3 regions of the Lysinibacillus sp. NPDC097195 genome follow, and region 1 is predicted to be linked to each of the others. Evidence: riboswitches for the same ligand, from Rfam matches in the RefSeq annotation. Region 1 holds a riboswitch; each other region holds the start of a gene.
What was found. Region 1 has a riboswitch for lysine ahead of ACIQXI_RS19540 (cysteine hydrolase family protein). Riboswitches for the same ligand answer to the same signal wherever they lie in the genome.
Positions count from the first base shown of each region.

Region 1 (4,255 bases):
CGGGATATTAGCGGATAAGTATGGTAGGGTAAAGGTCTTTACCTATACCGTAATCTTGTTTGCAATAGGTACAGCTTTAACTGGATTAGCGACAAGTATTGAACAAGTATATCTATTTAGATTTATTGCAGGTATTGGTGCCGGAGGAGAATACGGTATTGGGATGGCACTTGTAGCTGAAGCTTGGCCGAAAAATAAACAAGGGCGTGCATCTTCATATGTTAGTGTAGGCGCGCAATATGGTGTTATTTTAGCCGCATTACTAAGTGCTATCATTCTTCCTACTTTAGGTTGGAGAGCATTATTCTTTGTAGGGGTAGTACCCGTTATTTTTGCCTTTATCGTTAGAAAAAATTTAGATGAATCACCTGAGTGGCTAGCTGCCCAGAAACAGAAAAAAGCTAGTAAAAAAGCTGAAAAGGGCAAGTTAGTGCAATTGTTTGAAACGCCACGAACAGCGATTACAACCATTTCTTTAATCATCATGGCGACGGTGCAAATTGCCGGTTATAACGGATTAATGATCTGGTTACCATCAATGTTGCAACAGTCACAAGGTTTATCTGTTTCTGGCTCTGCTCTTTGGACAATTAGTACAGCGGTAGGTATGATTATAGGGATGTTATCTTTTGGTATATTTTTAGATCGATTTGGTGCAAAGCGTGCCTTTGGTATCTTCCTTCTTGCTTCAGCGTGTGCAGTATTCTTATACTCTTATGCTACTGGTAGTGCAGGTGTGCTAATAGGTGGTGCAATTGTCGGCTTCTTCTCAAATGGGATGTTCGCCGGATATGGTGCGCTGATTGGTAGTCTATATCCTGTACAAATTCGCAGTACAGCAACAAACACAATATTTAACTTTGGTCGAGCGATAGGTGGTTTCTCTCCAATCCTAGTCGGCTATATTTTACAAAGCTATGATATGAAAGTTGCGATGCTTTACTTAGCAGGGTTATATTGCATTTCCTTTATCGTCATGCTGATGCTAAAAAAAGAGCATGTAGGGAATGTAAGCGAAACGATATAATGAAGTACGACCATCAATTATAGAATTGGTGGTTTTTTATGCTCTTAATGTTCAGTCGCTTGTTAAATGCATATATCGGTAAAATGGAATAGTACATGCAAAAGTTATTGTGTAAAAATGTTTTTAATGTTATTTATTTGAAGTTTTATAAGGTAAACCTTATAAAATATAGTAAAATTAAAGGTTGACATAGAAAAAACACAATACTATAATTATTTCAAACAATTAAATATGCCTCACTTTTCCGATAGTGAGGTAGAGGCGCGACAGTTTAACAGTACCTAATGGAGTCCGAGAAGACGTAGAGGTTAGGTAGAAGGAAATGTCGCCGAAGTGTATGGTGAGTTCTCGCCATCATATGCTGGGTCTGTAGCGAATAGTTGCAGGACTGTCTTCATAAACATAGCTGTTTATGAAGTTGTGCTATCTCTGTTTAGACAAACAGTGGGGAATTTTAAATGGTCCATTCATTTTTAGTTTCTAGCTTTAAAATGAGTAGGTCATTTTTTGTGTTAGACAGATTCTTTTGCACAAAGAGTCTGTTTTTTTATTTGTCTAGGCAATTCGGAATAAGAGGTATTTTGGAGGAATTATTATGGATAATACATCAACTTTATATTATGAATTTTTACCGACGGACGGTCAAAAAATCAATGTGAACCCAGATAAAACAGCATTACTTATCGTCGATATGCAACATCAGTTTATTAGCCGTGACGGGTTAGATGCGCAAGTGGCAAGAGAAAAGGGCATGTTTGAGCAGTGGGCATACTTTTTTGATCGTATCGACAATTTAACGATTCCGAACAATAAAAAGCTTTTAGAATTTTTCCGTACGAATCAATTAGAAGTTACTTTTGGACGCATTGCTTGTCATCATAAAGATGGACGAGACCGTTCTCCTGTTCAACGCCGTCCAGGCTGGAACAATATTTTATTGCCAATCGGTGATCCAGGGGCGGAGATGGTCGAAGAATTAACGCCTCTTGCTGATGAAATTGTTGTCAATAAAACGACAGATAGTGTATTAAGTGGCACGAACTATGAATTTTTATTGCGCAATATGGGCATTGAAACAGTCGTTTGTACAGGCGTTGTCACAGATCAATGTGTTGCTTCAACAGTACGAAGCTTAGCGGATGCAGGCTTTGAAGTGATTTTAGTTGAAGATGCATGTGCAGCGGCAACACAACAGCTTCATGATGCTGAAATTATGATTATGAATCAAATTTATTGCCAAGTGATGAGCACAGATGAAGTCATCGATTTAGTAACAGCGGAACTAGCTAAACGTGAATCAGTGAATGTCTGAGAGGAAATAGACTATGAGTCAAACAGCCAATGATCATACACCACAGTTAAAACGTGTTTTAACATTAAAAGATTTAGTTATTTATGGTATTGCTTTTATGACGCCAATTGCGCCTGCTTATATTTATGGCTTTGCAGCAGAATCTACAGGCGGGATGTTGCCATTAGCCTACTTGGTTGCGATGGTAGCTATGATGTTTTCTGCCTATAGTTACGGTCGAATGGCTGCGGTCTTTCCGAATGGAGGGTCGACTTATACCTATACACAGCGTGCCATTAATCCGCATTTAGGATTTTTTGCAGGATGGGCAATGTTTATGGATTATGTTTTAGTACCACTCATTGTCTTTATGGTCGGTGCGTCATATGCGAATGCACTAATACCATCTATTCCGTATTGGGCTTGGGTGTTATTCATTGCAGGTATTATTACGATTGTGAATATTTTAGGTATTGGTATCGCAGCGAAAACCAATCAAATTCTCGTGCTATTTATGGGCATTATTGTCGTAATTTTTATCATTTTTTGTGTGAAGACAATTGTCGGTGGGGAAAGTAGTACGTCGTTCTTTTCGATTGTGCCGTTCTTTAACGATGAAAAATTCGTGATGTCTGCCATTATTTCTGGCGCCGCCATGGCCTGCTTCTCGTTTTTAGGGTTTGATTCGATTACAACACTTTCTGAAGAAGCCGTTAATCCAAAAGATGATATTTGGAAGGCAGCGATTTTAGCTTGTTTAATCGGAGGAATTATTTTTATTGGGCAAGCGTATGTAGCGCAACTCGTATGGCCGGATGTGACCAACTTTAGCTCAGCTGATACAGCTTTATTTGATATAGCAGAAAAAGCCGGTGGTGCCGTTCTTGCAACGCTTTACACGGTTGCGATTATTGTATCGACAGTGACAGCTGGTTTAACAGGCCAAGCCAGTGCATCTCGTTTAATGTTTAGTATGGGGCGTGATGAAGTGCTGTCGAAAAAGTTTTTCACACACTTACATCCAAAATATCAAACACCCGTCTATAATATTTTATTAATGTGTGCGATTAGTGTTTTAGGAGCACTGTTTTTATCAGCTAATTTCGTAGCAGAATTAATGAACTTTGGTGGCCTGACAGGATTTATGTTTGTCAATTTGTCAGTGATTGTCTATTACTTTTTCCGCAAAAAAGAAAGGAAGATCATTCGCTACCTATTAATTCCTGGGCTAGGTTTTAGTATTTGTTTCTACTTATTTATTAACTTATCACCAATGACCTTAAAGATAGGCTTTAGCTGGCTAGCAATCGGCTTTATCTATGCTGTTATTACGACAAAAGGCTTCAAAAAGAAACCACCAACTTTTACAGAATTATAAAACATGCTTGCAATTAATAATAAATTAGCAAGCGCACAAGTTATTTGTAGCGAAGGCGGTGACTCCTGTAGGAAAGCACGGAACGCAGACGGGCATTTAGCGCGTCAGCGAGGGTTGCGGCTCCTGTGCTGAGCAGAAAGCACCGCCGTAGCCGACAACAACGACAAAAAAAGTGTTAGATTGAGCTAAGCAATCTAACACTTTTTCAATGTTGTCTCTAATTAATTATGTTTAAGGAAGTCTTTATCCATATAGGCTGGATTAGGATATTTATAAAAACCTTCCCCTGAAGACATGCCCATTTTCCCTAAATCGATATACTCAGCTTTAATTTTTTCCGCTATGATTTTAGCCATAGGGTCATGTTCTGCCTTCATCATATTTAAGTTATATGGTGTTTCCATGCCAACGATATCTAAAAATCCGAACGGTCCGGCTGGTGATCCTGTTGAAATCATCCAGTTTTTATCGATTGTCTGTGGATCTGCAATGCCATTTGCCCACAACGCCATACCAGCACTTAAAAACGGTACAGATAATGAGTTTAAAATATAGCCTG
Region 1 is NZ_JBIWDP010000006.1:38,584-42,838, forward strand. It holds gene ACIQXI_RS19535 (MFS transporter) at 1-1,027, shown strand, start outside; lysine riboswitch at 1,276-1,461, shown strand; gene ACIQXI_RS19540 (cysteine hydrolase family protein) at 1,623-2,339, shown strand; gene ACIQXI_RS19545 (APC family permease) at 2,353-3,696, shown strand; gene ACIQXI_RS19550 (3-hydroxyacyl-CoA dehydrogenase) at 3,918-4,255, opposite strand, start outside.

Region 2 (4,255 bases), on a different contig from region 1:
TATGAGTTAATCCGTGATCACATCCTATCTTCTATTCTCGGTAAACATGAAAATGACGTACTTTATTGGGCTGGAAAGGAACTTGCACGGAAGTTTCCTTGTAAAAGTCAAGAGGAACTTATCACATTTTTCGCAGATGCGAGCTGGGGTACTCTTGAATTAACAAAGGAATCTAGAGATGGACGTATTTTCCACTTAACGAATGAACCGACACTATTGCAAATTCATAATCGCAGTTTCAGATTAGAAGCAGGTTTTATTGCTGAACAAATCCAACAAGCAAAAGGTTACCTCACTGAATGTTATGATGAGAAGCGTGAAAAGCAACAGCTCATCACGTTTACAGTTAAATGGGATGTTAAAGAACGCATTATGCATACAATACCAAATGAATAAACTAGGATAACAGAGAGAAAGTGTTAGATTGGCTGCAATCAATCTAACACTTTTTTCTACTTTTTTTATGCTTTTCTGCCGGAATCACTGCTATTTAATTCATACTAAATAACACATAAGATAGAATCGCCAAGGTGGTATTCCCTATTCATAATGTTTATGAATTTTCGAGAATGTCCTCTGCTAAATTAAACTCGTCATGTAAGGCGTTTGCAGCGCGAATCATCTCGTCTTGTGGCACTACAACCGACACTTTAATTTCCGATGTGCTAACCATTTTCACTGCTATATCCTCCCGGCGTAAACGGTCAAACATACGAGCGGCCACTCCTGGATTTGATGCCATACCTGAGCCTATAATGGACACTTTCGCTAAACCAATTTCAAAATCAGCAAAACTAAAACCGAGTGACAATTTGCTATCTTCTAGTACACGTAAAGCATCAGCAAATTCTTCTTTTAAAATAGTAAACGATACGGATGGCTTCACACCTTCAATAATGGCTTGTACTATTATATCTACATTAATGCGATTTTCTGCCAATATCGCAAACATATCTGCTAATGATGCAGTGGAGTATGTATCATAACCAATCGTAAGGCGAATGACATCCGACTCATAAGCAACACCACGTACAATTAAATTTTTCTCCATTACAACTTCCTCCTTCAATAAAGTACCATCTATCTCATCTACGCTCGAACGGATAATAACCGGGATTTTAAATTTCTTGGCGAGCTCCACTGCCCGCGGATGTAAAATATGTGAACCTAAATGAGATAACTCAAGCATTTCATCATATGAAATCTCCATTAATTTTCTTGCTTTTTCAATATATCGAGGATCTGCAGTATAAACGCCATCAACATTTGTATAAATATCTACACGTTCTGCTTCTAATGCCGCCGCTATAGCGACTGCTGTTGTTTCAGCTCCACCCTTACCAAGTGTGGTAATATCGTGTGCGGCATTTATCCCCTGTTCTCCTGCAACGACTACAATTTGCCCTTGCTTCATATGCTCTTGCATGCGACGTACATCGATATCGTCGATACGAGCATGAAAATGTTTGGCATCCGTCTGCACACCAGCTTGCCAGCCCGTTAATGACACTGCATCATGGCCCGCCTCCTGTAAAGCAATGGCAAAAAGTGCGCTTGAAAGTTGGGAACTCGTCGACAGCAGTACATCCATCTCTCGTTTTGAAGCCTCATCTGATATTTCTCTTACCGTTTTCGCTAATTCTTTTGCGGTACGTCCCATCGCAGCAGTTACCACTACTACATGATAACCAAGCTCTTTTTTAGCTATTGCGATGTTAGCGACCTCTTGAATACGCTCGGTTGAGGCAATCGCTGGCCCGCCGAATTTCAGTACAATACTCCTCATCTTCATCATTCTCCTTTTATCGTTTCGTCTCTAGAACAGCAAAAAGGCAGCCCTCACATAACGTGAAAGCTGCCTGCAACATGTACAATAAAATAGCTTGCGCATGTGTGATAGCTCTCCGAAACGTCAAGATTCGACAGTCTTACATCTATTAAATGCAAAACCAGCAAAGTATCGGAAACAACAATACTTCACTTCGGCAAGCTCCCCTTTCACACATTATCACTGGATTTGTCCATCCTCCAATGTGTTACTATTGAATCTTGCACCTCTATCATCACTTATAATAGTGAATATTTAATTTTTACCCTTAGGAAGGTATTCCTTTGGGCATGGTAGAACATGACTACATTGCCATTTCTACAATCTACCTCAACCATAGCATATGTCTAATCCTTTGACAATGACTGTTGCTGAAAATAACTGTATATGCTGTTGGCTAAGTTTGCTGGCATCCCCGCTTCTTGTAGCGCAAGTTCACTTGCCTCACGAATTTTTTTGACAGAGCCAAAATGCTTTAATAATTGTTGCTTGCGCTTTGGCCCAATCCCTTCAATACCATCAAGAACTGATTGAATAGCATTTTTCTCATGCTGTTGACGTAAAAACGTAATGGCAAAACGGTGTACTTCGTCTTGAATGCGCTGTAGTAAATAAAAGCCGTCACTCGTTCGTTTTAATCCAATCACTTCTGGCGGATCACCAAATAACAGCTGTGATGTATTATGCTTATCATCTTTCGCTAAGCCCGCAATTGGAATGACAAGACCTAGTTCATCTTCTAGCACCTCTCGTGCCACTTCCATTTGTCCCTTACCACCATCAATTAGCACTAAATCAGGTAGTGGCAAACCTTCTTTTAATACCCGCGTGTAGCGGCGACGAATAACTTCTTGCATTGCCCCGTAATCGTCATGCTTTGCAGCAGTTCGTGTTTTGTATTTACGATATTCCTTTTTAGCAGGTTTACCATCTATAAAGACAACCATTGCTGATACTGCATCCGTCCCGTGCATATGACTATTATCAAATGCTTCAATACGAAGCGGCACTGAAATTCCCATGGCTTCGCCCAAAGCTTCACATGCACCAATTGTTCGCTCTTCCTGGCGTTCAATCAATTGGAATTTTGCTGCAACGGCGATTTCGGCATTTTTCATAGCTAATTCAACGAGCTCTTTTTTCTGTCCGCGTTTTGGCGTCAGTACTTTTACACCTAATAACTCCGTTAAAATGGCTGCATCAATAGAATGCGGAATGAAAATTTCCTTTGGTTTAATATGCTCTGGTCTTTCATAGAAGCGCCCGACAAATGTTAAAAATTCTTCCTCAACATCCTGATAAATCGGAAAAATCGATACATCTCGTTCAATCAGCTTCCCTTGACGGACGAAAAACACTTGCACGCACATCCAGCCCTTTTCAACTGCATAACCAAAAACATCTCGGTTCGTTGTATCACTGGACACAATTTTTTGCTTTTGCATAACGGTTTCGATATGGGCAATTTGATCGCGAAACTCCTTCGCACGTTCAAATTCAAGCTGTTCTGCCGCCGCCATCATTTTCTCTTCCAGCTCTTTTTTAACAGACTCAACGCCACCATTTAAGAACTTCGTCATATCTTCAATCATATCGTGATAAATTTGTGCATTAATATCTTTCACACAAGGTGCTAAGCATTGTCCCATATGATAATACAAGCAAACCTTTGAAGGTAATTGTACACATTTGCGAAGTGGGTAGAGTCTGTCTAACAGCTTTTTCGTCTCACTTGCTGCATATGCATTTGGATATGGCCCAAAATATTTAGCTTTATCTTTTTTTACTTTACGCGTTGTAATAAGTCTTGGGTGTTTTTCATTCGTAATTTTTAAATATGGATACGTTTTATCATCCGTCAGCATGATATTGTATTTAGGATCGTGTAGCTTAATAAGGTTTAACTCCAGAATAAGCGCTTCTAAATTAGAGGATGTCACAATGTACTCGAAATCCTCAATTTCTCCAACGAGACGCTGCGTTTTTCCTTCATGAGTTCCAGTAAAATAGGAACGCACTCGGTTTTTTAGTACCTTTGCTTTACCGACATAAATAATTGTCCCTTGTCGATCCTTCATCAAATAGCAGCCAGGCTGATCAGGTAAAATCTCAAGCTTCCGTTTTATTAAATCATTCATCGCCTACCTGCCTCCCTTTTGCGCATTGCCCTTTTTACATCATGCATGAAAAAGGAGCGTATAGCGTTATCTTATCTTTTATTATATAACGAAAAAAAGCCAAGCACATCTAAAGATGGCTCAGCTCTTTTTTAAAACAAATTAAGCATGTTTTGCGATAAATGCTTCTAAAGCTTCTTTTGGTTGGAAACCAACAGTTTTGTCTACTAATTCACCATTTTTGAATAAAAGCAGTGAAGGAATAGACATGATTTGGTATTGTGCTGCAGTACCTTGGTTGTTATCCACG
Region 2 is NZ_JBIWDP010000001.1:255,052-259,306, reverse strand. It holds gene ACIQXI_RS01285 (YslB family protein) at 1-396, shown strand, start outside; gene ACIQXI_RS01280 (aspartate kinase) at 554-1,786, opposite strand; lysine riboswitch at 1,890-2,068, opposite strand; gene uvrC (excinuclease ABC subunit UvrC) at 2,176-3,966, opposite strand; gene trxA (thioredoxin) at 4,108-4,255, opposite strand, start outside.
Region 2: it holds a riboswitch for lysine, as region 1 does, so the genes downstream of both, ACIQXI_RS01280 (aspartate kinase) here and ACIQXI_RS19540 (cysteine hydrolase family protein) in region 1, are expected to answer to the same signal.

Region 3 (4,255 bases), on a different contig from region 1:
ACAAAACTTTGAGCCACAAAAGAAATTAGGCAAAATTTTAGAAAAACGTCGTGATGCCTTTGTATCTGGAAAAATTGATTGGGGCCATGCTGAAACATTAGCTTATGCCACTATTATCCAAGACGGTACACCGGTGCGATTTACTGGTCAAGATGCACAACGTGGTACATTCTCACAACGTCATTTAGTGTTACATGACAAAAATAATGGCAATGTATTTACACCACTTCACCATATCTCTGGTGCAAGCGCTTCATTTACAGTACACAACTCGCCATTAACTGAAGCAGGGGTTGTTGGCTTTGAATACGGTTACAATCTAGAAAAAGGCAATGTTTTAACTGTTTGGGAAGCACAATTTGGTGACTTTGCGAACATGGCTCAAGTGATGTTTGATAACTTTATTTCAGGCGCACGTGCTAAATGGGGTCAAAAATCAGGTTTTGTTATTCTTCTACCACACGGTTATGAAGGTCAAGGTCCTGAGCACTCTTCAAGCCGTATGGAACGTTACTTACAAATGTCTGCTGAAAATAACTGGTTTGTTGCGAACTGCTCGAATGCAGGTAACTACTACCACTTATTACGCCGTCAAGCAGCAATGTTAGAAACTGAAGGGGTACGTCCATTAGTAGTTGTATCACCAAAATCTTTACTTCGTCATCCATTAGCTGCAGCAAATGCTGAGCAATTAGCAAATGGCTCATTCCAAGAAGTAATTGAGCAACCAGGACTAGGTACAAAAACAGAATCTGTTGAACGTATTGTATTAGGTACAGGTAAAGTAATGATTGACTTAGCTGACCGCGTTAAAGATGGAGAGGGCTTCGATCACTTACACATCGTTCGTGTAGAGCAACTTTACCCATTCCCAACTGCGCAAGTAGCTGATATTATTGCTAAGTATCCAAATGTTAAAGAAGTTGTTTGGGTACAAGAAGAACCTAAAAACCAAGGTACTTGGAATTACGCATTAGAAACTTTACATGAACTATCTGAAGGTAAAAAACTTCGTTATGTAGGTCGTCCTGCAATGAGCTCAACTTCAGAAGGTGATGCGGATTCTCATAAAGCAGCGCAAACAGCTCTAATTGAAGAAGCAGTTGCTGAAACGGTAAAAGTTAAATAAATCTATCATTATTACTGGAAGCTGGGCTACTTGCCTGAGGTGGTAGCCCTTTATGTGCATCATGCACGTTAATCAAAGGAGGAAATGAAAGTGGCTGAAATTAAAGTCCCTGAATTAGCAGAATCGATTACAGAAGGTAGTATTGCACAATGGGTTAAAAAAGTGGGCGACCGCGTGGAAAAAGGTGAATTCATCGTTGAACTTGAGACAGATAAAGTAAATGCTGAAATCATTTCTGAAGAAGCTGGCGTTTTAACACAAATTTTAGCTGAAGAAGGCGATACTGTTCTTGTAGGTCAAGTAATTGCAGTTGTAGAAGCTGGCGAAGGCGCTGCAGCAGCACCAGCAGCGGCAGCACCAGTGGAAGCAACTTCAGCTCCTGTAGCGGCTCAAGCTGTAGCAGCTCCAACACCAGCAGCACCAGTTGTAGAAGAAACTTCTGGCGAGCGTGTCATTGCTTCACCAGCAGCGCGCAAACTTGCTCGTGAAAAAGGCATTGATTTAGCAGCGGTATCTCCAGTAGATCCACAAGGACGTGTACGTGTACAAGATGTTGCAGCTCACGGTACAGCACCAGCAGCACCAAAAGCACAAGCAACACCAGCACCACAAGCAGTCGTTGCTGTTGACGATTCACGTGTGACAGTAGAAAAAATGAGCCGTCGTCGTCAAACAATTGCTAAACGTCTTTTAGAAGTAAAACAATCAACTGCAATGCTGACAACTTTCAATGAAGTAGATATGACAAACGTTATGGCATTACGTTCACGTAAAAAAGATCAGTTCTTTGAGTCAACTGGCTCTAAACTTGGTTTCATGTCATTCTTCACAAAAGCTGTTGTTGCGGCACTTAAAAAGTATCCTTACGTAAATGCTCAAATCGTTGGTGATGAAATTCACTTAAATAACTTCTTTGATATTGGTGTAGCTGTATCAACTGAAGAAGGTTTAGTAGTACCAGTTGTACGTGATGCTGATCGTAAAAACTTTGCTGAAATTGAAGATTCAATTGCTGACTTAGCGAAAAAAGCACGCGATAAAAAATTAGGATTAGCTGATCTTCAAGGTGGCTCATTCACAATTACAAATGGTGGCGTATTCGGTTCATTAATGTCAACACCTATTATGAACGGTACACAAGCCGCAATTTTAGGTATGCACTCAATTAAAAAACGTCCAGTAGAAGTGAATGGTGAAGTAGAAATTCGCCCTATGATGTACTTAGCACTATCTTACGACCACCGTATTATTGATGGTAAAGATTCTGTTGGCTTCCTTAAAACAGTGAAAGAATTACTTGAAAATCCAGAAGATTTATTATTAAATTCTTAATTCTATAAATTATCTATTCAAACCCTGCGAGCATAACTGTTTTGCAGGGTTTTTTCCGATGCGATTACTGGCCAAAAAAATGTATGGTGAAAGCTAATTGACTTAATGGTACTAAAGTATACTATATTCCACTATATACGAATCATAAGTATTAGCATAAATGCTTTTTATCATAATATTTTATGCATTATTGCTATCCATTCAGCACCGTGAATGCTTTAATTCTCAAGGAAATAGTCGTATGGAGGCAAGGTATTTACCTAATGTTGTCATTAGTCAGAAAAATGATAAAACTATCTTGACGAATATGCTAGCTTTATAGTAATATCTATTTATCAATTAAATAAACAAACCTCACTTTTGTAGTTGTGAGGTAGAGGCGCGGTATTTATTAGTCCATTGCTGAGTATAAGCAAGCGAAGACGTAATGGAGAAGGAAATATCGCCGAAGTATAAAAGGAGCTCGTACTTTTATGCTGGGTCTGCAGTGAATAAGTGCAGGACTGTCCTAGTAAATCTAATTCCAGTTTACTAGGTTGTGCTATCTCGGAAACATGGAAATTATAGTGAGGATTTGGGCAACTGTCAATTAAAGGTAAGACCTAAGTTCACAACTTAGGTCTTTTTTTGTACAGTTGCTTTATTTTTTTTACAGAAAAGGGGAGTTTTAGATGAAAAGAAAATGGTTGCTATTTATGTTAACGGCAATGACAGCAATTTTGCTAGCGGCTTGTGGTGCTGGCGACAAAAAAGAGAACAACACAGCTGGCGATGCTGTGAGTGAAGAAACAGGTGGAGAATTCCGCATCGGTATGGAGGCAGGCTATCCACCGTTTAACTGGACGCAGCAAGATGATGCAAATGGTGCAGTGAAAATTGCCGATAATGCAGAGTATGCAGGCGGTTACGATGTACAAATGGCAAAAAAAATCGCTGATGGATTAGGGAAAAAATTAGTCATTGTTAAATTGGAATGGGACGGTTTAGTGCCAGCACTACAGTCGAAAAAAATCGATGCAATTGTAGCAGGGATGTCTCCAACAGAAGAACGTAAACAAACAATTGATTTCACAGAAAACTACTATACTTCTGATTTTGTTATGGTGATTCAAAAAGGTAGCAAATTTGAAAATGCTAAATCAATTCAAGATTTCTCAGATGCAAAAGTAACATCACAGTTAAATACATCTAACTATAATGTGATTGATCAAATTAAAGGTGTAAAGAAGCAAACAGCGATGGAAAACTTCGCTGCAATGCGTGTAGCGCTAGAAGCTGGAAAAATTGATGGCTATGTAGCAGAACGTCCAGAAGGAATTTCTGCCGCTGCAGCAAACGATAAATTCACATTTGTATCATTTGAAGAAGGATTTGATACAGATATTTCAAATACATCGATTGCAGTAGGTTTACGTAAAGGTGATGCAAGTTTAGATAAAATTAATGAAATCTTAAAAGGCATTTCCGAAGATGATCGTCAAAAAATTATGGAAGAAGCAATTTTACAACAACCGGCAGCGCAGTAAGATAGAGGAGCTGTCTTAATGCGAAAGAATAGTATACTGATAATTTACGAGTATGCTATTTTTTCGTATCTAAGTATTGTTAAAAATATGGTTGGAGTTGAGTGCAGCCTCTATAGTAAAAATTCGTTAATTCAGTGAGGAAATCAATGTGAATAACGCATGTCTAAGAAGTATGTCACATAATTTGAACAAAGCTAAAAATTCAAATGAAGAGATGATTTCGCTAAGACATAATTGATATCAAGCAACAAACGTTGTTAGGAGGAAC
Region 3 is NZ_JBIWDP010000001.1:1,065,851-1,070,105, forward strand. It holds gene ACIQXI_RS05510 (2-oxoglutarate dehydrogenase E1 component) at 1-1,129, shown strand, start outside; gene odhB (2-oxoglutarate dehydrogenase complex dihydrolipoyllysine-residue succinyltransferase) at 1,220-2,461, shown strand; lysine riboswitch at 2,828-3,013, shown strand; gene ACIQXI_RS05520 (transporter substrate-binding domain-containing protein) at 3,133-3,987, shown strand.
Region 3: it holds a riboswitch for lysine, as region 1 does, so the genes downstream of both, ACIQXI_RS05520 (transporter substrate-binding domain-containing protein) here and ACIQXI_RS19540 (cysteine hydrolase family protein) in region 1, are expected to answer to the same signal.